Regions from separate parts of the Mesorhizobium sp. B2-3-5 genome, predicted to be linked through region 1. Evidence: riboswitches for the same ligand, from Rfam matches in the RefSeq annotation. Region 1 holds a riboswitch; the other holds the start of a gene.
The links. Region 1 has a riboswitch for S-adenosylmethionine ahead of FJ958_RS15705 (O-succinylhomoserine sulfhydrylase). Riboswitches for the same ligand answer to the same signal wherever they lie in the genome.
Positions count from the first base shown of each region.

Region 1 (11,407 bases):
TACGTGTTCATCAACATGGGCGTGCTGTCGGCGCTTGGCGGTCTGATCATCGCGGCGCGCCTCGGACAGGCGGTGCCGGCGGCGGGCCTCGGCAGCGAGCTCGACGTCATCGCCGCCGTGTTCATCGGCGGCGCCTCGGCGATGGGCGGCGTCGGTCAGGTCATCGGTTCGGTGGTCGGCGGCTTCATCATGGGCGTGATGAACAACGGCATGTCGATCATGGGCGTCAACGTCGACTGGCAGCAGGTGGTCAAGGGCCTGGTGCTGCTCGGCGCCGTGGTGTTCGACGTCTACAACAAGAACAAGGGCTGAGGCACCAGGAAGGCATACGGGTCACATCGCGGCGCTGCCGGCAACCGACTGGCACGAAGAAGTTCCCTCAAGGGACAGGCCCGCGAGCGCAATCCGAACGGAGAATTTCACCCGTGGCATGGGCAACGTTCCGGCCGCGCTTGGGAAGGTTTGCCAAGCTGGCAGCCATGCCAAGGCACATGAGAGAGGACTGATCATGCTGATCTCGCAGATTCTCGACGACGCCGAGACCATCCGTGTCGTTGCCCGCAACGGCGGCAAGACCCGGATCATCAACGGCGCTCGCAGCGTCTATTCGCTGGCGATGGAGGCTGCCCGCACCGGCATCGGCCTCGCCACCCTGATCGAGCGCAAGGGGCTCGGCGAGACGGTCGATCTCGACGCTGCCTACAAGAAGGGGCGGCTGTTGTCGCCGATCAATCACCCCGATCCGGCGCACCTGCATCTGACCGGCACCGGCTTGACGCATCTCGGTTCGGCGGCGACGCGCGATTCCATGCACAGGAAGCTCAGCACCGACGGCGAGGAACAGCTCACCGATTCCATGAAGATGTTCCGCATGGGCCTGGAAGGGGGCAAACCGGCGAAAGGCCAGGTCGGCGTGCAGCCGGAATGGTTCTACAAGGGAAACGGCACGATGGCGGTGGCGCCGGGTGCCGCCCTCCTGTCACCGGCCTTCGCCAACGACGCCGGCGAGGAACCCGAGGTCGCCGGCATCTATGTCATCGGCGATGACGGCGCGCCCTTCCGCGTCGGCTTTACGCTGTCGAACGAGTTTTCCGACCATGTGACCGAACGCGTGAACTATCTCTTCCTTGCCCATTCCAAGCTGCGCAACGCCTCGTTCGGGCCGGAGATCCTGATCGGCGACCTGCCGTCCGACATCAGGGGCACGTCGCGCATCGTGCGCGACGGCAAGACGCTCTGGGAAAAGCCGTTCCTGTCGGGCGAAGCCAACATGTCGCACACCATCGCCAATCTCGAACACCACCACTTCAAATATTCGGCCTTCCGGCAGCCGGGCGACGTACACGTCCACATGTTCGGCACCGCGACATTGTCCTTCGCCGATGGCATCAGGACCGAGGCCGGTGACGTCTTCGAGATCGAGGCCGGGGATTTCGGCCTGCCGCTGCGCAACCCGCTCGAGATCGAAAAGCCGGTGGGGGTGGCCGTGAAGGCGCTGTAAGAGTGTGATCTCCCCCCTAGTGGGGGAGATGGCCGGCAGGGCAGAGGGGGGCGCTGTCCCGCCGACCTATCAACTTATCAAAGTTCAGACTTCGGAAGTCTTCATCTGAGTATCAAAACACGAAGGCAGCGTTCCTTCGCGCCCCCCTCTGCCCTGCCGGCCATCTCCCCCACGAGGGGGGAGATTGGCAGCGCAAACCTCAGCGCGCGGCGCGAAAATGCTTCGACAGTTTCAGGCCCTGCGCCTGGTAGTTGGAGCCGAGATCGGTGCCGTAGAGCGCCTGCGGCCGCTTCAGCATGTGCTCGTAGACGAGCCGGCCGACGATCTGGCCATGGTCGAGGATGAACGGCACTTCGTGGCTGCGCACTTCGAGCACCGCCCGGCTGCCGGTGCCGCCGGCCGCCGAATGGCCGAAGCCCGGATCGAAGAAGCCGGCATAGTGGACGCGGAACTCGCCGACCAGCGGGTCGAAGGGCGTCATCTCGGCGGCGTAGAGCGGCGGCACATGCACCGCCTCCTGGCTGACGAGGATGTAGAACTCATCGGGATCGAGCACCAGTTCGCCGGCGCCGCTCTTGTGGATCGGCTCCCAGAAGTCGAGGACGTCCTGCGCCGCGCGCTTGTCGACATCGACAAGGCCGGTGTGATGCTTGCCGCGATAGCCGACCAACCCGTCACTGTCGCCATTGAGGTCGATCGACAGCGCGATGCCCCCCCCCGAAATGTTCGGCGGATCGGTGGCGACCAGCATCTCGGCGCGGTGCAATTCATGCAGTTCGGCTTCCGAGAGCAATGCGTTGCCGGTACGGAAGCGTATCTGCGACAGGCGTGAGCCGGTGCGCACCACGATCGGGAAGGTGCGCGGGCTGACTTCCAGATAGAGCGGACCGGTATAGCCGGCAGCGATCTTGTCGAACTCGTGGCCACGGTCGGTCATGACACGGGTGAAGATGTCGAGCCGCCCGGTCGAGCTCTTCGGGTTTGCCGAGGCTGAAATATCCGCCGGCAGTGCCAGGCTTTCGAGCAGCGGCACGATGTAGACGCAGCCGGTTTCGAGCACGGCGCCGTCGGTCAGGCTGATCTCGTGCAGCTTCAGCCGGTCGAGTTTTTCCGAAACCTTGTGGCTGGGACCGGGCAGAAAGGAAGCCCGAACCCGCCAGGCCTTGTCGCCGAGCCTCAGATCTAGGCTCGCCGGCTGGATCTGGTCTGCATCGAGCGCGCGCGGCGACTTCAGCGCGCCGGACTGGAAGAGCGCCGAAATGTCCTGATCGGGAAGAATGCCTGTCTGCCGCAAAGTCTTGCTCCGCTCGAAGGCCGGGCGAGGTCTGGTACAAATCTCTTAATGGAGCCGGCAATTGACGCAAGCGTGGCGCGGGTCTAAAGGGTCGTTATCCCGTGGTGATTTGGCCGGTCGGCTTGCAGCCACGTTAAACAAGTCGCTAAAGGACCGTCGGGCCGCAAGGCCGTATGGACCGGTTGCGACTTTCGCGGCCGGTTTTTTTGTGTCTGGAACAAAAGCGATGAGCACCAAGAAGCGTAACTGGAAGCCTCAGACAGCCCTCGTGCATGGCGGAACCCTGCGTTCCGGCTTCGGCGAGACCTCCGAGGCGATATACCTGACCCAGGGCTATGTCTATGAGACGGCGCAGGCCGCCGAAGCCCGCTTCAAGGGCGAGGAACCGGGCTTCATCTATTCGCGCTACGCCAATCCGACCGTCGACATGTTCGAAAAGCGTATGTGCGCGCTGGAAGGGGCCGAGGATGCGCGTGCCACGGCATCCGGCATGGCGGCGGTGACGGCGGCGCTTCTGTGCAGCGTCAAGGCCGGTGACCACATCGTGGCGGCGCGCGCGCTGTTCGGGTCCTGCCGCTGGGTGGTCGAGACGCTGGCGCCGCGCTACGGCATCGAGGCGACGCTGGTCGACGGCACCGACATCGCCAACTGGGAAAAGGCGGTGAGGCCGAACACCAAGCTGTTCTTCCTGGAAAGCCCGACCAACCCGACGCTGGAAGTGGTCGACATCACCGCTGTCGCCGCACTTGCCAATTCGATCGGCGCGCGGCTTGTCGTCGACAATGTCTTCGCCACGCCCTTGCAGCAGAAGCCGCTGCAGCTCGGCGCCCACATCGTCGTCTATTCGGCGACCAAGCACATCGATGGCCAAGGCCGCTGTCTTGGCGGCGTGATCCTTTCAGACAAGGAGTGGATCGACAAGAACCTGCACGACTACTTCCGCCATACCGGCCCCAGCCTGTCGCCCTTCAATGCCTGGACGCTGCTGAAGGGCCTGGAGACGCTGCCGCTGCGCGTGCGCCAACAGACGGAAAGCGCCGGCAAGATCGCCGACTTCCTTGCCGAACAGCCGCAGATCGCCCGCGTCATCTATCCCGGCCGCGCCGACCACCCGCAGGCGGATATCGTCAGGAAGCAGATGTCGGGCGGCTCGACGCTGATCTGCCTCGACGTCAAGGGCGGCAAGCAGGCTGCCTTCGCCTTGCAGAACGCGCTCGATATCGTGCTGATCTCGAACAATCTCGGCGATGCCAAGAGCCTGATCACCCATCCGGCCACGACCACCCACAAGAACCTGACGGACGAGGCCCGCGCCGAACTCGGCATCGGGCCAGGTACGCTCAGGCTGTCGGTCGGTCTGGAGGATACCGACGACCTTCTGGAAGACATCGCGCAGGCGTTGCAGGCGGCCAAGTAAGGCCTGCCTACGCGGCATCATGCGCTATCAGGCGCCAGACGGCGTCTCTTCCAGTTCGGCCGCCTTGGTGCCGATAGTCATCGCATTGCCGCGCCAGTCGACGGCGCCGCCGAGCCAGCCGCGTGCCCACATCGCTGGCAGGATCAGGTCGCGCACCATGATCGCCGCGACGATGCGCGACGACAGGTACCAGCCCTTGGACCAGGCCAGGGCACATTCCGGAAGGTAGAAGGCGGCCAAAACGGCGATGGCCGTCAGCGGCAGGCTGAAGCCAGCGCTTGCCGCCGCAACCAGCGCAAGCAGCAGCGGCACCACCGCGCCAGTCAGGATTTCAGGCGCGAAGAAAAGCGGGAAGGTGACGCGGCGCAGCCGCGCCCAGCGGGCCTGGCGCGACCAGATTTCGCCGAGCTTACGCCGGCCGAGCGGCTGCTCGAAAGGCGCGGCAACGAGATTGACGCGCAGGCCAAGCCCGTTCACCAGCTTGGTCGCGGCGGCGTCCTCGGCAATCTCGGCCGCCAGCGCGCGAATGCCGCCATTGGCATCCAGCATGGGCTTGTTCCACAGCATGCTCTTGCCTTGGGCAAAGCCAAGGCCGAGCGCCTCGCCGGCGTACTGCCAGCGCGCCTGCAGCGTGTTGAGAAAGGCGCATTCGACCTCCGCCCAGAAGCCATCGGGCCGCGAACCGATCGGCGTCGAGCAGACGAGGCCGGTATCCGGCCGCCATGCCGCCATCAAATGCTGAATGTAGTCCCTCGGCATCAGCACGTTGGAATCGGCAAGAATGACCCAGTTGTGGCGCGCCGCTTCCCAGCCCTTGACGCAATTGTTGAGCTTGGGATTGGCGCTGATGCGGTCATCGCCGATCAACAGGCGGGCTGGCACTTTGGGAAAGCGCGCCATGGCGGCACGGATCAGCGTGACCACCGGATCGTCGGCATGGGCGACGCAGAAGATCAGTTCATAGCGCGGCCAGTCGAGCGAGAAGGCGCGCTCCAGTGTCTCGTGCGTGAACGGCTCGACGCCACGCGATGGTACGACAATCGACACCGGCAGCGATCTGCCGGCTGGCGGTGCGATCGTGGTGCGCCGTTTCAGCTGTGAGGTGGCAAGCGCAATGCTGGCGGCGTTTGAAAGGATGAGTGCGGTCGAGAGCGAGGCGGCTATGAGAGTGAGTTCCATCGAGATCTGGTCACTCCAGAAAAGACGGCCCGCATGACGGCCGTTTCAACAGGTCGGCAGAGCGCCGAGTCGCCCGTGCGCGCACACCACCATTGTCATGTGTCACTTAAATGACATTCTTTGCCGCCACCTGCCTTTCAGGGTCACGCGCGACAAGACGCGCACGTTGACCTGCTCGCTGGGAGCGCCGAAAGGTACCGGATTGTTTTTGGAGCCGCTCATGTACCGCGCCGTCACGCGCAACATCGAAGTGCAGGTCAGGCCGTTCTATCTCGAGGATCGTTCTGACCCTTCGGAGAACCGCTACGTCTGGGGCTATCAGATAACGATCGACAACCAGTCGGACGAGTTCGTGCAGCTTCTGTCGCGCTATTGGCACATCACCGACGGAGCGGGCCGGGTCGAGGAGGTGCGCGGGCCAGGCGTTGTCGGGGACCAGCCCGAACTCAACCCCGGCGACAGCTATCAGTACACGTCAGGCTGCCCGCTCTCGACGCCGTCGGGGATCATGGTCGGGCACTACACGATGCGCAACAAACGCGGCGAGACGTTCGACATCGCCATCCCGGCCTTCTCGCTCGACCTGCCGGGGACAAAGCGGACCGTGAACTAGACCTCGGCGATTGGCGAGGTCCGCTGCGATGGCGTCACTGTACGGGGAGAAATGTGCGGCAGGGCAATGAGGGCGGCGGCTCGTGAGAACATACAAGCGCTGCGTGGATCCGCGCGATCGCTGCCGAGGGCCGCGCTGCCCCTCATCCGCCCTTCGGGCACCTTCTCCCCGTGAACGGGGAGAAGGCCGATACTTCACTTCTCAGCCGCGAATTCCGCCGGGTCGAAGTCATATTGCTTCGAGCAGAATTCGCAGGCGACATGGATGCCGCCGTCCTCGGTGCTGTCCTTGATCTCCTGCGCGGAGAAGCCCTCGAGGATGCCGCGGATCTTGTCCCTGGAGCATGAGCACTGGTCGGCGACGGGGACGCCGCCGAAGACGCGCACGCCATGCTCGTGGAACAGCCTGTAAAGCAGCCGCTCGGCGCCGATCGTGGGATCGATCAGTTCCGTCGGTTCGATGGTGCCGAGCAGCGCCAGCAATTCCTGCCAGGAATTGTCGGTGGGATCATGCATCTCCTCGCGCGGATCGCCATCACCGCCAGGCAGGTCCGGAACGCGCATGCGCTCGGACGCCTGCGGCAGGAACTGCGCCAGGATGCCGCCGGCACGCCAGTGCTCGCGCACGCCGCCGACGCCGGGCATCAGCAGCTTGGCCACCGACAGCCTGATGTCGGTCGGAATCTGTTCCGACTGACGGAAATAGGTGCGCGCCGCGTCTTCCAGCGTTTCGCCGTCGAGCTGGACGATGCCCTGATAGCGTTGCGTATGGGCGCCCTGGTCGATGGTCAGCGCCAGCACACCGCTGCCAAGCAGCGTCTGCTGGGACGTCTCGCCTGCCGCGACCAGTGCCTCGAGCCGATCCGCATCGAAGCGCGCGTAGGCGCGCAGCGCCGAGGGCGTGGAAAAATCCGCCACCAGCATGTCGACCGGCCCGTCGGTGCGCGTCTGCAGGATGAATTTGCCCTCGAACTTGAGCGAGGTGCCGAGCAGCACCGTGAGCACACAGGCTTCCGCGAGCAGGCGGGCAACCGGCTCGGGATAGTCATGGCGGCCGAGTATGGCGTCGAGCATCGGCCCGAGTTGCACGGTGCGGCCGCGTACGTCGAGCGGACCGACCTCGAAAGGCACGACATGGTCGTCGCCAGCGTAGCCGAACTCGCCGAGTTTGGGGTGATGTTCAGTCACTTGATGGGTTTCCAACATGACAAAGCTCCAGGGCGCGGCCATGCGGCCCCGGTGGGCACATGCGTCCAAACGCGCTTGATTTGCGTGATGCGGCGCAGATAGGGATCGCGCCCCCGCGGATCAAGCGCCCAGACCAGCGCCATGACACTTCAAGCGTCCAGACAACTTCAAGCACCAAGACACTTCAAGCACCAAGACACTTCAAGCACCAAGACACCAGGCGAGCACGGCCTTCTGGGCATGGAGCCGGTTCTCGGCCTCATCGAAGACCACCGAATGCGGCCCGTCCATGACCTCGTCGGTCACCTCCTCGCCGCGATGCGCCGGCAGGCAATGCATGAACAGCGCATCCGGCTTTGCCTTGGCCATCAGCGCAGCATTGACCTGATAGGGCAGGAAGACGTTGTGGCCGCGTGCACGATGCTCCTGGCCCATCGACACCCAGCTGTCGGTGACCACGCAATCCGCCTGGTCGACGGCTTCTTCGGCCGAGCGGGCGAAGCTGATCCTGCCGCCATTGGCCTTTGACCAGTCGACGTATCTTTCGAACGGATCGCTGCCCTCGGGCACTGCGACGTTCAGGTTGAAGCGGAAACGCGCCGACGCTTCGAGCAGCGAATGCAGCACATTGTTACCGTCGCCGGTCCAGGCGATGGTCTTGCCGGCAACCGGACCGCGATGCTCCTCGAAGGTCATGATATCGGCCATCAGCTGGCAGGGATGGGTGTCGTCGGTCAGGCCGTTGATCACCGGAACAGTGGCACTCTCGGTCAGCTCCAGCAGCCGCTCATGCGAGGTGGTGCGGATCATGATGGCATCGACATAGCGCGACAGCACCTTGGCGGTGTCGGCGATGGTCTCGGAGCGGCCGAGCTGCATCTCGGTGCCGGTCAGCATGATCGTCTCGCCGCCAAGCTGGCGCATGCCGACATCGAAGGAGACGCGCGTGCGCGTCGACGGCTTGTCGAAGATCATGGCCAGCACCTTGCCTTCGAGCGGCTTGGATCGCTCGCCCGCCTTGAGGCGCGCCTTGCGCGCCACCGCGTCCGTCAGCATGAAGCGCAGGTCGCCTTCGGAAACGGCGGAAAGGTCGGTGAAGTGGCGAACTGACATCGGCAATGGTTCCGGGATTACTTCGCGGCGGCCACGGCAATGGCATCCGCCAGGCCTTTGGCACCAGCGCGGATGCGGTCGAGCGCGTCGTGGATCTCGGCGTCTGTGACGGTAAGCGGCGGCAGCAGGCGGATGACGTTGTCGCCCGCCGGAACCGCCAGCAAATGCTGGTCGCGCAGCGCCATGTTCACCTTGGTGTTGGGCATCGCGCATTTGAGGCCGAGCATCAGGCCGGTGCCCCTGATGCCTTCGATGACATCGGGAAACTCATCGGCGACCGCGGCAAGTCCCTGTTTCATCAGCAGCGCCTTGCGCTGGACGTCCTCGAGGAAGCCGTCTTCCAGCACCACGTCGAGCACAGCGTTGCCGACCGCCATGGCCAGAGGGTTGCCGCCGAAGGTCGTGCCGTGCACGCCAGCGGTCATGCCAACAACCGCCTCGTCGGTGGCAAGGCAGGCACCCATCGGGAAGCCGCCGCCAATGCCCTTGGCGATCGCCATGATGTCGGGGGTGACGCCTGACCATTCATGCGCGAACAGTTTGCCGGTGCGGCCAATGCCGCACTGAACCTCATCATAGATCAACAGCAGCCCGTGCTGGTCGCAAAGCTGACGCAGCCGCTTCAGTGATTGCACCGGCACCGGACGAATGCCGCCCTCGCCTTGCACCGGCTCGATCAGGATCGCGGCGGTCTCAGGCGTAATCGCCTTTTCGGCGGCATCGATGTCGTCGAAGCCGACCTGGTCGAAGCCTTCGACCTTGGGTCCGAACCCTTCGAGATATTTGTACTGGCCGCCCGCCGCGATGGTCGCCAGCGTGCGGCCATGGAAGGCGCCTTCGAAGGTGATGATGCGGAAGCGCTCGGGATGGCCCTTGACGAAGTGGTAGCGCCGCGCCGTCTTGATGGCGCATTCCAGTGCCTCGGCGCCGGAGTTGGTGAAGAACACCTTGTCGGCGAAGGTGGCATCGGCCAGCCGCTCGCCAAGCCGGCTCTGCTCCGGAATCTCGTAGAGATTGGAGACGTGCCAGAGTTTTGCCGCCTGCTCGGTGAGGGCTGCGACCAGACGCGGGTGGCCGTGGCCCAGCGAATTGACCGCGATGCCGCCGGCGAAATCGAGATATCGCTCGCCCTTGTCCGTAACCAGCCAGGTGCCTTCCCCGTGGTCGAAAGCCAGGGGTGCGCGAGAAAAGGTCTCGAAAAGCGCCGAACCGCTCATTATATGCGTCTCCGGTACCGGAAAATCAAAAAAGCCGCCAAAGCGGCGGCCTTTGCGGCTTATCGGGTTTTTCGGCCATGAAGTCAACGAAAACGTCGCGTAGTGGCACGCGGCAAGCCCCCTGACGAGATGCCGGCTCATAAGCGACCGGGCAAGTTGGGGAAAACCGAAAAAACCGATTCGTGTTGCACTTGGGACTCTTGTCACCGAGTCAGCGCATAAGGTAATTGTAGTCGAGAAATAACTAGATTTCGTGCGGCGGACCTAATCACCAGATATATGTGGTGTCTGCCCCAGCAGTGGTGCTGGGTCGGGGATGGATTCTGATTGCCGCACGCTTAGCAGGAGCGCGGTCTCATGAACTGGACTGACGAGCGGGTCGAACTTCTCAGAAAACTGTGGTCGGAGGGTCTGAGCGCAAGCCAGATTGCTGCCCAGCTTGGAGGGGTCAGCCGCAATGCGGTCATCGGCAAGGTACACCGGCTGAAGCTCTCGGGCCGCGGTCGCGCAACAGCGACGCCGGCGCGCCAGAAGAAGGCGACGCAGGGCTCGACCGTCCAGAAATCGGTGGCGCGCGCCGCAAGCACGGCACGCCACGTCACGACATCGATCGGCGCGACAGCCCTTCAGACGCAATTCGACGCCGAACCGGTGGCGCGGCACTATATCCGCCCGGTCGAGAATGTCGTGATACCGATCTCACGGCATCTGCAACTCGTCGAGCTGACCGAGCGCACCTGCAAATGGCCGAATGGCGATCCGCTCTCGGAGGACTTCAACTTCTGCGGCAACGAGGCCGCCGAAACCGGTCCCTACTGCAAATACCACGCCCGCGTTGCGTTCCAGCCGGCGGCGGAGCGGCGGCGGAATCGTTAAGCGGAGTGAGTAGTGAGTAGTGAGTAGTGAGGGAATAGGCGACGAGCCGATCAACCACTACTGACTACTGACTTCCTCACAGCCACCCATTCTTGCGAAACCGCCAGTAGAGAACCGCGCAGATCAGCGCGATGACGGTGAGCACGATCGGATAGCCATATTCCATCTTCAGTTCCGGCATGTCGGTGAAGTTCATGCCGTAGATGCCGGCGAATGCGGTCGGCACCGCCAGGATGGCCGCCCATGAGGCGAGTTTCTTGGAGATCGCCGTTTCCTGGCTCTGACCCACCAGAAGACTGGCCTCGAAGGCGAACGCCAACACCTCGCGCAAACTGTCGATCTTTTCCTGGACGGTGCGGATGTGGTCGGTCACGTCGCGGAACAGCGGGTGCATGGCGGAATGGATCTGCGGCAGATCGGAGCTGGTCAGCCGGCGGCAGACCTCGACCAGCGGCAGCGCCGCATTGCGCAGGCGCAACAGATCGCGGCGCAGCATATAGAGGCGTTCAATGTCGGGACCGGACATCGGCTTGAGCAGAACCTTGTCCTCGATCGCCTCGACCTCGTCCTCGATCTGCTCGAGCACGGGCATGTAATTGTCGACGATGAAATCGAGAATGGCATAGAGGACGAAATCCTCGCCCTTGGCCAGCGAATGCGGGCAGCTTTCCCAATGCTGGCGAACGGCGGCATAGGACGTCGAAGGGCCATGCCTGACACTGACGATGTAGCCTGAGCCGACGAACAGATGCGTCTCGCCGAAGGTAACCCGTCCGTCGATCAGCTGCGCGGTGCGGGCGACTATGAACAGCGCATCGCCATATTGCTCGAGCTTGGGCCGCTGATGCGGATGCTCGGCATCCTCGATCGCCAGCTCATGCAGATGGAATTGCGCCTTGACGCGCAGCAAGAGGTCGCGATCGGGTTCGAGCAGCCCGATCCAGACGACGTGTCCGGATTTCCTGGCCCATTCGCCGGCTTCCTCGATCGGGATGTCGGCGATACGGCGC
Region 1 covers NZ_VFVX01000012.1:1,192-12,598, forward strand. Annotated here, with positions in the region: gene mmsB (multiple monosaccharide ABC transporter permease) at 1-312, shown strand, start outside; gene araD1 (AraD1 family protein) at 509-1,501, shown strand; gene FJ958_RS15700 (2'-deoxycytidine 5'-triphosphate deaminase) at 1,701-2,795, opposite strand; SAM riboswitch at 2,887-2,964, shown strand; gene FJ958_RS15705 (O-succinylhomoserine sulfhydrylase) at 3,022-4,212, shown strand; gene FJ958_RS15710 (ceramide glucosyltransferase) at 4,240-5,391, opposite strand; gene apaG (Co2+/Mg2+ efflux protein ApaG) at 5,612-6,004, shown strand; gene FJ958_RS15720 (Hsp33 family molecular chaperone) at 6,199-7,233, opposite strand; gene argF (ornithine carbamoyltransferase) at 7,393-8,304, opposite strand; gene FJ958_RS15730 (aspartate aminotransferase family protein) at 8,322-9,521, opposite strand; gene FJ958_RS15735 (GcrA family cell cycle regulator) at 9,879-10,397, shown strand; gene FJ958_RS15740 (magnesium and cobalt transport protein CorA) at 10,474-11,407, opposite strand, start outside.

Region 2 (11,407 bases), on a different contig from region 1:
GGCGCCATCGAACCGCCGCCTGTCGCCACCCGCCGCAAGAAGTAGACTGCCTTGGGAACTTGACCGGTAGGGTCGCGGGGACTCGTTGTGCATGCCGTTGCCCCAAAGTCCGCTGGCCCCTTTTGGGCGAGAGGCGATCAGGCAGGCCGGGCGCCAAACGTGTCGCGAAACTCATTATAGAGATCGCGGCGCCAACGCCGGCCACAGACATAACCATTGATCAGCTCCGGCAGCGAATAGCCAAGCGCCTTCGACGAGCGGTTGGCCATGTAGCCCTCGAAGGCCTCCGGTATCCGGCCCCTGAGAACATCGGCAATGATCTGCCGCGAAACCATGTAAGGCGGGATGTGCGGATAGGCGTGGGCGATATACGGATGCTTGCCCATCAGGTTCGCATAGGCTTCGACATAGCCGCCGCGGCGGCGCGAAATCGAATTCTGCGAATTGTATTTCGTCCAGTCGATATCCCTGGACAATTGCGCGCCGCACCGCCGCGCCAAGCGCAGCAGCAACTCCCGGTCCTGCATCCTGGTAATGTCGCTGTCGTAGCCGCCGATTGCCAGCAAGGCCTCGCGGCGGGCGGTTATCGCGGAACCGGCGAGGAAGATCGTCTGCGCCACAAGCGTCCGCTCGAGCATCATGGGGCTCACGAAGGCCTCGGGGTTGACGCAGTTGGTGGCGCGGCCGCTCTTCACGGAAACATATGAGCTGATCAGCACTTCGAGCGCCGGATCCTCATCGAACCGGGCCAGGGTGCACTCAAGCCGATGCGGCAGGTAGACGTCGTCCGAATCAAGGAATGTCACCACCGGTGCCCGCGCACGCTCGATTCCGGCATTCCTCGCGGCGTTCGCGCCTCGCCATTTCGCGCCGACATAGATCAGCCGCGGATCGCTGATGCGGGCCAGCGTCTCCTCCGTGCCATCGGTGGAACCATCGTCGACGACGATATGCTCAAGCTTCGGCATGCTCTGGGAAAGCACGCTTTCCACGGCACGCAACACCGTTTCGCGCCGGTTGTGGGTCGGCGTGATGACCGTGATGAGGGGAGAGTATTCCATCTTCCCGGTCATGCCGCGTCAGCCGGTTCCAGCGCAAAAATGCGCGTCCTGCCAGTTCCTTCGATCTTCAGGATGGTCAAATGGATCGGACGTCCCCCTTCCGTGATCCTCTTCGTATTCGTTCGAAGGGTACAAAAACCAGCCGCGCATGTCACCCCATCGCAGCGAGGCTCAATCCACGAGGAGTGACGAATTCCGTGCCGAGCGCTTCAAGTGCAACACCATCGCCGCCCGCCATGTTTGCGAACCGCCGAAGCGAAGATGGCGCTGCCTGACGCGGATCGCCTCTATTCTCCATGACGTCGGAGGTAATCGCATCGCCGCCGATGTTTGGGCAGATTGGCCCTTGGAAGGCCGGTCGCTGGCCTCGACCAGAGGGAGTTATGTCATGACCGGCTACGCCGTTGCCCATATGCGCCAGGTCAAGATGGGGCCGCGGATCGTCGAGTATCTGCACAGGATCGATGCCACGCTGGAGCCTTTCGAGGGCCGGTTCCTGATCCATGGCGGCGATGTGGAGGTGGTCGAGAACGACTGGCCGGGCAACCTCATCATCATCGAGTTTCCCGATAGGCAACATGCGCGCGGCTGGTACCGCTCGCCCGCCTACCAGGCGATACTGTCGCTGCGCACCGACAATTCTCAATCCGACGTGGTGTTCGCTAACGGCGTCGAAAATCCACACAAGGCCACGGATGTTCTGCGGTGATGGAGCGGTCCTAAACAATTGGATGTTTGAAGCGGGAGTTCGAACCAATCGCGAAAGGACCCTAGCTGTGTCCGACATAGTCAGGCACGACTTCGATGTCGTCACTGACCAGACCTGTGGCAAGACTGAACTGGCCCCAGAACACCAGGACATAAAATGCCTGGCCAACAATCAGAGAAAATGGAATTTGCCAAAGCGGCATTCCGGCCTCGCGGGCATGGCCAATGATCCGTCGTGTCGTGCGCCACGACATGGTCGCCCATCGGCTAAAGGACTTGACGACCCGTTGTGTGCGGCTGGGCGATTTGAGCTCTGTGAATTTCCGGTCGGCGTCACGGCCCGTGACCAAGGCACGCCAGTAAAAGAACCGCCATCCGCGCGGTGAGTAGTGGTAGACGCGAGCGTTTACGTTGTGAATTTTATGGCCCTCACGGAGCAGTTTGTGCATCAGCAAAGTGCACGAAACCTTGAAGCCATTGTGTCTTGGAAAGGGATGGTCGAAGATCCATTCGCGCCGAAAGCCAACATTGTTGGCGTTGATTGCTCGTTTCGAGGCGAAACGCTTGTCCCCACGAGCCATCGGGAAAAACCAGATCAAGGCAAATGTTCTTGAAAAGAAATCATCATGTGAAAGATACGTGTACCCATTTACACAGATGATTTCAGGATCGGCGAACGGCTCAAGCAAGCCTGACAGCCAGCCTGATTCGGCGACGACGTCGGAATCGGTGAAGATGACCACATTTCCATGCGTTGCCAGCATGCCGTTGTTCTTCAGGTCGTAATATCGACCTCCCGGGAAAGCGGTGAAGACAAGGTCGGCAACCTGGCCTAGTTCCGGTGCTTCAGCCGCGATTTCATGGCGCAACGCGTTTGAATCCGACATTGCCCCACTGTGAGAAATAACAACGGTTGGCCACCCAAGCCCGTTTGCTGAAACAGCCGCAATTTCGCGCGCCAATGCTTTCAGCCCAACGCCGATCTCGTCCCAGTCTATGGACTTGGCGTTTTCCATTTCGACGACGATTGAATATGTTGTGTCCGGTTCAATCATTTCTATACAAATTCAATTGGTAGTGTCGATGTGGCAAGAATTGTCCGAGCCCGCCGGAAACGGCAATTTCAATCTAAAACGACAGGGCCTTTTTGTATATCGCCCAGCGACCAGATCGAAACCGAAATGAGCCGTCAAAAGAAACCTCGAATGCGGTCGGTGGGGAATCTTGACGGGTCTGAATACTGCAACAAAAAGCGCTCTCTCCATTCTGCATTCACGGTGTCCCGTTGAATTTCAAGGCCCGAATCAAGATCGATCGCGTCGCCACTGGTAATCTTGGCATCAACCAGACCGGCAATTTGCTCAAGCGTGGCCTTTGGTTTCTGGAAGAGCTCCTCATATGTCAAAGACAAGGGAGTCACCCCGTTCCTTGCAAACCAAAGCTCCCAAACGAGATTCTCCGAGGCAAGTTTATCGAGCGACCGTGCGATGGCGGCACCGTCATAATAGGGCGCTTTCTGACCGGCTTCAGTAGAGCGGAACTGGCCGGTCTGACGCGCGCGCGTCCAAGAGATTGCCTGTCCGAGGAGATCGCTGCGGGTCAAGCGAATGTAGCGCAGTTCTGGGAGGCTGGCAGGGAGATCGACGATCTTGGCGACTTCCGAAAACTGACTCGCAAACAGCTTGACCGCATAGATTCCAGAAGGCGATCGCCCGTCTGTCAATGCGCGCAAAACCTGAGCGCGGGGATCGCTAGGATAGTTTGGCAGTTCGAGAACGCGGCGGCCACCAAACCACTCCCGAGGATAGCCAAGCCCGGCGGCCAACATCAACTCCGCAAGATGGTTGCTGCCGCTGCGCGGTGAAGTGCAGACAAGGATTCCAGCCTTTATTCCTGACAGGACTTCGGGCGGTACTTTAACTGGAAAGGCGCGTTTGCGAATGAGGTGCATGGCGAACGAAACTAGCGTCTGAGCAAAAATACTGCTTGTTGGCCAAAGAAATTCCAGAACCACCAGGGCATCGACAGGCCGATCCTTTGACCGTTGGCGTCGAGCGCGGTTGCCTTTTCCACCGTCGCGCCAAGCTCCTCGCACAGATTGACGAAGTCGCGGATGGTGCAGAAATGGATGTTGGGCGTGTCGTACCAGGAATAGGGCAGGTCCTTGGTCACCGGCATGCGGCCCTTGACGAACAGCGACAGGCGTACCCGCCAATGGCCGAAATTGGGGAAAGACACGATCGCCCGGTTGCCGATCCTGAGCAGTTCGTCGAGCACCAGCTTCGGGTTGCGGGTGGCCTGCAGGGTCTGCGACAAAACGACGAAGTCAAAGCCCTTGTCGGGATAGAATTCGAGGTCCTTGTCGGCATCGCCCTGGATGACCGAGAGGCCGCGCGCCACGCATTCGTTGACGCCGCGCTGCGACAGCTCCAGCCCGCGGCCGTCGACCTGCTTGGTGTCCTGCAGCAATTCGAGCAATGAGCCGTCGCCTGATCCGACGTCGAGCACGCGGGACTGGGGTGGGATGAGGTTGGCGACGACCTCCAGGTCGACACGCTGGCTGCCGTTGACGCTCATGAAGTCGCCTCCTGTGCGGCGCAAGATCCCGGACGGACAAGCCCGCAATTCTCCTGGGTCATGCGCTCAGCCCCCTGGCGCGCGCCGCCGAGCCTATGAAGCCGTTGATGGCCGCGAACAGTTCCGGCTCGTCGAGCAGGAAGGCGTCATGGCCGCGATCGGTCTCGATCTCGACGAAGGACACCGAGGCGCCGGCTGCGTTGAGCGCGTGCACGATGGAGCGGCTCTCCTCGGTCGGAAACAGCCAGTCTGACGTGAAGGACACCAGGCAGAAGCGGGTCTTGGTGCCGGCGAAGGCGTCCGCCAGCCTGCCGCCATGGTCGGCGGCGATGTCGAAATAATCCATCGACCGGGTCATATAGAGATAGGAATTGGCATCGAAGCGATCGACGAAGGTCATGCCCTGGTGGCGCAGATAGCTTTCGATCTGGAAGTCGGCATCGAAGCCGAAGGTCAGCGCTTCTCGATCCTGCAGGTTGCGGCCGAATTTTCGGTGCAGGGCGGCTTCCGAGAGATAGGTGATGTGGGCGGCCATGCGCGCCACCGCCAGCCCCTTTTCCGGGCGCTTGCCATAGTCGAAATATTTGCCGCCATGCCACTCCGGATCGGCCATGACGGCTTGGCGGCCAACCTCGTGAAAGGCGATATTCTGCGAGGAATGGCGGGCGCCGGTGGCGATCGGCAGCGCTGCAAAGACGCGCTCGGGATAGCTCGACGCCCATTCCAGCACCTGCATGCCGCCCATCGAGCCGCCAAGCACGCAGAACAATTTCTCGATACCGAAATGGTCGATCAGCATCTGCTGCGCACGCACCATGTCGCGAATGGTGATGACCGGCAGGTCGAGCCCATAGGGTTTCCCGGTGGCGGGATTGGTCGAAGCCGGGCCGGTGGAACCAAGGCAGCCGCCGATGACGTTGGAACAGATGACGAAGAAACGGTTGGTGTCGATGATCTTGCCGGGGCCGATCAGCACTTCCCACCAGCCCGGTTTGCCGGTCACCGGATTGGTGTTGGCGACATGCTGGTCGCCGGTCAGCGCATGGCAGACAAGGATGGCATTGGAGCGGGCATCGTTGAGCGTGCCATAGGTCTGGTAGGCGATCTGGAACGGCGACAGCAGCGTGCCGGCGTCGAGCTTGAGCGGCTTGTCGGGCCCGAAACGCAACACCGGGCTCGACGGCTGGTCGGCCTCGTTGTTGGTCTTTCCTGCGCGCTGAGCGGCCATCACGTCTCTCTTGCTGCACCGAGCGCCGCCGATGCGTTCGTCCGGCCGGTCACGGACAACAAAAAACCGGCATTGCCTTCGCAAGCCGGTTACGTCACGCAAACGGCCCTTTAGCGAATTGTTTAACGTGGCTGCAAGCCGACCGGCCAAATCACCACGGAAGTTCGCTGCTGTTCTAGAACTCGCCCGCCTTGCCGTCAATGCCGGCCGCTGGCCCCACTGCCGCCTCTCGACATTGCGGGCCACGACTTGTATTTCCGCTGCGGCCTTCCGATGAAGGCATTTTCGACGGATTTTGCAAAAAATGAACCAGACACCGGATCAGGCACGTCCAACCCCGCGCGCGGGCATCATGGCCATAGATGCCTATGTGCCCGGCAAGAGTACGGCACCCGCCGGTGTCGCCAAGGTCCACAAGCTGTCGTCGAACGAGAATCCGCTCGGCCCGTCACCAAAGGCCATCGAGGCCGCCCGTGAGGTTGCCGCCAGGCTCGACATCTACCCCGATGGCACCGCGAGGCGGCTGCGCGAGGCAATCGCCGAAGTGCATGGACTCAACCCCCAGAACATCATCTGTTCCAACGGCTCCGACGAGATCCTCGGCCTGCTGGCGCAGACCTATCTGGCGCCGGGCGACGAGGCCATTTTCACCGAACACGCCTTCATGGTCTACAAGATCTACATCCAATCGGCCGGCGCCACGCCGGTCGTGGTCAAGGAGACCGACGAACGCGCCGACATCGACGCGATATTGGCCGCCGTCACGCCGCGCACGAAAATCGTGTTCCTCGCCAATCCCAACAACCCGACCGGCACCTATGTGCCATTCCAGGAGGTGCGCCGCCTGCATGCCGGCCTGCCAAGGAATGTGCTTCTGGTGCTCGACGCGGCCTATGCCGAATACGTCCGCCGCAACGATTATGAAGCCGGCATCGAGCTGGCCGGCAGCGCCGAGAACGTGGTGATGACCCGCACTTTCTCCAAGATCGGCCTGGGCGGGGCACGAATCGGCTGGATGTATGGGCCGATGCACATCGTCGACGCCATCAACCGCGTGCGCGGCCCCTTCAACGTCAACGCCACCGCGATCGAGGCCGGCATCGCCGCGATCCGCGACCGCGCCCATATCGAGCGCAGCGTTGCGCACAACGAGACCTGGCTCGCCTGGCTGAGCGACGAGATGACCGGGCTTGGGCTGCGGGTGACGCCCAGCGTCGGCAATTTCATCCTCATCCATTTCCCGGACGACCAGAAGCATTCCGCGGCGGCGGCCGACGATTACCTGACCGCGCGCGGCTATATATTGCGGCGCGTTTCCGGCTATGGCTTCCCGAACGCGCTGCGCATGACCGTCGGCACCGAAGAGGCCAATCGCGGCGTCGTCGCCGCGCTCACGACATTTCTGAAAAGCTAGAACGCCAAAAGCTGGAACGCCATGACATCACCGATGTTTGAAAAGATCGCGCTGGTCGGCATCGGCCTGATCGGCTCGTCGCTGGCCCGCGTCATCCGCCGCGAGGGCCTGGCCCGCCATGTCGCCATCTCGACGCGCAGCGTGGCCACGCTCGAGCGGGCCGAGGAACTGGGCCTCGGCGATTCCTACACCACCGACGCGAAGGAAGCGGTCCGCGACGCCGACCTGGTCATCGTCTCGGTGCCGGTCGGATCATCCGGCGCGGTGGCGCAGGAGATCGCGCCGGCCCTGAAGAAGGGTGCGATCCTCACCGATGTCGGCTCGACCAAGGCCTCCGTCATCGCGCAGATGCAGCCGCATGTGCCCGACGGCGTGCATTTCATTCCCGGCCACCCGTTGGCGGGTACGGAAAAATCCGGGCCGGATGCAGGCTTCGCCGATCTGTTCGACAACCGCTGGTGCATCTTCACGCCGCTGCCGGACGCCGATGCGGGTGCTTTGGAACGGCTGTCGGAATTCTGGCGCCGTTGCGGCGCCAACATCGACACGATGGACCCGCAGCATCATGACATGACGCTGGCCATCGTCTCGCATTTGCCGCACATCATCGCCTACAACATCGTCGGTACCGCCGACGATCTGGAATCGGTGACCAAGACGGAGGTGATCAAATATTCCGCCTCCGGCTTTCGCGACTTCACGCGTCTGGCCGCCTCCGACCCGACCATGTGGCGGGACGTGTGCCTGCACAACAAGGACGCCATCCTCGAAATGCTGGCGCGGTTCTCGGAAGACCTGGCGTTCCTGCAGCGGGCGATCCGCTGGGGCGACGGCGACAAGCTGTTCGACCTGTTCACCCGCACCCGGGCCGTGCGCCGCTCGATCATCGAGGCCGGCCAGGATATCGACGCGCCCGACTTCGGGCGTCAAGCGGTCGAACATCCGGCGAAGGCGTAGCAGGCTCTCAGGCTTGGGCGGGCCAGTGGGCCGCCATCATTGCCAGCGTCTCGGTTCGCTCCGGTGCGCCCAGCCTGCCGCCGAAGCGCTGGCATTTGAGCGCGGCGGCCGCACTGGCAAAGCGCAGGGCGTTCACTATCGGCATGGCTTCCGCCAGTCCCACCGCAAAGGCACCGTGAAAAACGTCACCGGCTGCCAGTGTGTCCACCACTTTGACCTTTGGCGTCGCGACATGGCGAACAGTTCGGGTCGGGCGGTCGAACCACCAGGTGCCTGCCGCGCCGCCGGTGACGGCGACAAAAGCATCGGTACGCGAGGCCAAGTCGGCGCAGGCGGTCTCAGGGTCCGGCGCGTGCCCGCAGACGATGCGCGCCGCCGGCTCGGAGGCGACGATATGCGAAGCCAGCGGCAGCATCTGCTCCAGCACCGCCAGCGGCGCGGTATCGGCGTCGAGAATTGCCGGGAGGCCGGCAGCGCGCGCCGCCTTGAGGGCAATTGCCGCCGCACCCGGCCAGCGCACGTCGACCAGCACGGCATCGAATGCCGTCACGTCGGTAAACGGCAGCGTCTCGGGATCGGCCTGGGCCCGGCTGTCATAGAACGGCACGATGATGCGTTCGCCATGCGCGTCGACAAGGATCGATGCCAGCGCCGAGCGGGCGCCGCCGACACGGCGCACGTAGCTGCAATCAACCCCTTCGGCCTCAATTCCGGCAATCAGCTGATCGCCGGCCGGATCGTCGCCGGTGCTCGCCCATAGCGACACTTCGGCGCCGAGGCGATGCGCGGCGCAGGCTGCGCTCGCGGCCATGCCGGAGGCGATCTGGACGCCATCCGATGCGATGAACTTTCCCTGATGGCCGGGCAAGGTCTCGACCCGCAGGATCATGTCCAGGGTCAGCGCTCCGACACTCAGGAGCTTCACGGGTCTTGCCATGGCAGCGCTATTGCACCGGCTTGATCTTGCCGAGCGGGATGAAGCCGAGTGCTGCCTTGCCCTTGACCACCTTCAGCGGCATCGACGGTTCCTTGCCGAGCAGAGCGAGAGCGGCAAAGCCCTGTTCGATGGCGTTCTTCTGTTCGGGTATGGCGCCGGCAAGAATGGTCGCCACGGCTTTCGGATCCTTGATCCTGATCATCAGATCGGCATCGACCAGGCCTTCGGCGTCAACCGACAGCGGCCCAGAGACGGTAACCCGCGCCGTACCCGACGACAGGTCGATGTTGCGGATCTCGATCTTCTGGCCGCGCAGGCTCTTCACCTGCGTTCCGATCAGCGCGACCCCATTCTTCAGCGTGGCGTCGCCGCTGGCATCGAGCGCCGGAAGCACGCGCCCGCCGATCGCGTCGGGGTCGATCTCGAGATCGGTGAAGCTGCCGACGTAGTCGACGTCCTGGCCGTTCGGCTGCAACTGGCCTGATGCCTTGCCGGCGCTGAACAGTTCCACCGGATCGGTGTCGTCGGCCGGATCGGTCTGGCCGGACAGGCCTTCCGCCTGCAGCGAAATGCGCCGGGGCAGCGGCCATGACAGTTTGACGTTGGCCTGCAGATTGTCCCAGTCGATCCACAGCGGCACCATGCCGGGGGCGGAGGTCCTGAGCGGACCGCGCAGATCGGCGACCGGGGACAAGGGCTGGATGATCTGCGCGACGGCATTGAAGGAGCCGGACGAGGCCGCGATGTTCTTGGCATCGTCCTCGTAGGCCAGATTGTCGCAAGAGACGACGAAGCTCAGCGGATAGCCGCTGACCTGGAGATTGGCGCAGCCTGCCTGGATGCCGCTCTTGTTGAGCGTGGCGACCGCCTTGTCGGCTTCGATCCTGACCCTGTTGGCCAGGTAGAACCAGCCGGCGCTGTAGATGGCGAACAGCACGACGACGAACGCCGCAAGCCACCACAGGCGGCGACGGTTACCAGGTTGGCGTTCGTCACTTGACGTCATGCTTCGGCTCTCATTAACGCATGGTTGTTGTGGACGGACTCTCGATTCCGACAACAGTAGGTAGACAGAGATAGGTAGACGGAGACGGGCGGAAAAAACACCGGTCTCCAGTGCGGTGTTGCCATTCTTTTGCAATCAGGCGCGGCGATATGGGCGATTTTTGGGTGTTTGGCTATGGTTCGCTGATCTGGCGGCCGGGTTTCGCACATATCGAGACACGGCGCGCGCACCTGCACGGCTATCGCCGCTCGCTCTGTGTCTATTCCTTCGTGCACCGCGGTACGCGCCAGCGGCCCGGACTGGTGCTCGGTCTCGACCATGGCGGTTCCTGCGTCGGCCTTGCATACCGTGTGCCCGGCGATTTGCGCGACGAGGTCATTGCCTATCTGCGCGAGCGCGAACTCGTCACAAGCGTCTATCTCGAGCGTAGGCTCAAGATACGGCTCGACGGCGGCGATATGGTCGAAGCGGTTACCTACATCGTCGACCGCAAGCACGAGCAATATGCCGGTGCGCTGGCAGCCGCCGATGCGGCGGCCGTGGTGCGCGGCGCGGTCGGCCAATCCGGCAACAACGAGGATTATGTCTTCAGTACTCTGAAGCATCTGGAAGCGCTGGGCATCCGCGATCATTGGCTGGAGGATGTTGCGCACCAGGTCGCGCCTTTGTGAGCCTTGGCTCGGCGGAAAAAGGCCGCCAGGGCTTTGACCTCGATGGGTCAAGACCTAGGTTAGGCTCCGAACCCTCAGCCCGCGGGCGACATCCGCCCCGTCCCCAACCATCACGGAGATCCGCCTTGCAGAAACGCCGTCTCGGTCGCACCGACCTTTCCATCGCGCCGCTGGTCCTGGGCGGCAACGTCTTCGGCTGGACCGCCGACGAGAAAACCTCTTTCGACCTGCTCGACCGCTTCGTCGGGGCCGGACTCAATGCCATCGATACGGCGGACGCCTATTCGCGCTGGGTCCCGGGCCACAAGGGCGGCGAGTCCGAAACCATCATCGGCAACTGGATGAAAGACCGCGGCAACCGTGACAAGGTCGTGGTGGTCACCAAGGTCGGCTCGGATATGGGGCAGGGCCATAAGGACCTCTCCGCCGCCTATATCGAAAAGGCCGTCGAGGCGTCGCTGGAACGCCTTCGGACCGATGTCATCGATCTTTATCTGTCGCACTGGCCGGATCCGACCACGCCCTATGAGGAAACCCTCGGTGCCTATGAGAAGCTGCTCGCCAAGGGCAAGGTCCGCCATATCGGCTGTTCCAATCTCGATGCCGGCCAGTTGCGGGCGGCACTCGATGTGGCGAGTCTGCGCGGCCTGCCGCGCTATGAGGTGCTGCAGCCGGAATACAATCTCTACGATCGCTCTTCGTTCGATGGGCCGCTGCGCGATTTGTGCATGGCCGAGGACATCGGTGTGATTACCTATTTCAGTCTCGCCAAGGGTTTCCTGAGCGGCAAGTACCGCAGCGAGGCCGATCTTGACCAAAGCCCCCGTGGCGGCGGGGTGAAGGACTAT
Region 2 covers NZ_VFVX01000008.1:81,406-92,812, reverse strand. Annotated here, with positions in the region: gene FJ958_RS12170 (ABC transporter ATP-binding protein/permease) at 1-45, shown strand, start outside; gene FJ958_RS12165 (glycosyltransferase family A protein) at 138-1,073, opposite strand; gene FJ958_RS12160 (DUF1330 domain-containing protein) at 1,450-1,770, shown strand; gene FJ958_RS12155 (glycosyltransferase) at 1,832-2,824, opposite strand; gene FJ958_RS12150 (Stf0 family sulfotransferase) at 2,959-3,783, opposite strand; gene metW (methionine biosynthesis protein MetW) at 3,732-4,346, opposite strand; gene FJ958_RS12140 (homoserine O-acetyltransferase) at 4,405-5,574, opposite strand; SAM riboswitch at 5,665-5,742, opposite strand; gene hisC (histidinol-phosphate transaminase) at 5,879-6,988, shown strand; gene FJ958_RS12130 (prephenate/arogenate dehydrogenase family protein) at 7,010-7,945, shown strand; gene FJ958_RS12125 (sugar kinase) at 7,953-8,882, opposite strand; gene FJ958_RS12120 (DUF2125 domain-containing protein) at 8,890-9,888, opposite strand; gene FJ958_RS12115 (gamma-glutamylcyclotransferase) at 10,038-10,559, shown strand; gene FJ958_RS12110 (aldo/keto reductase) at 10,685-11,407, shown strand, end outside.
Region 2: it holds a riboswitch for S-adenosylmethionine, as region 1 does, so the genes downstream of both, FJ958_RS12140 (homoserine O-acetyltransferase) here and FJ958_RS15705 (O-succinylhomoserine sulfhydrylase) in region 1, are expected to answer to the same signal.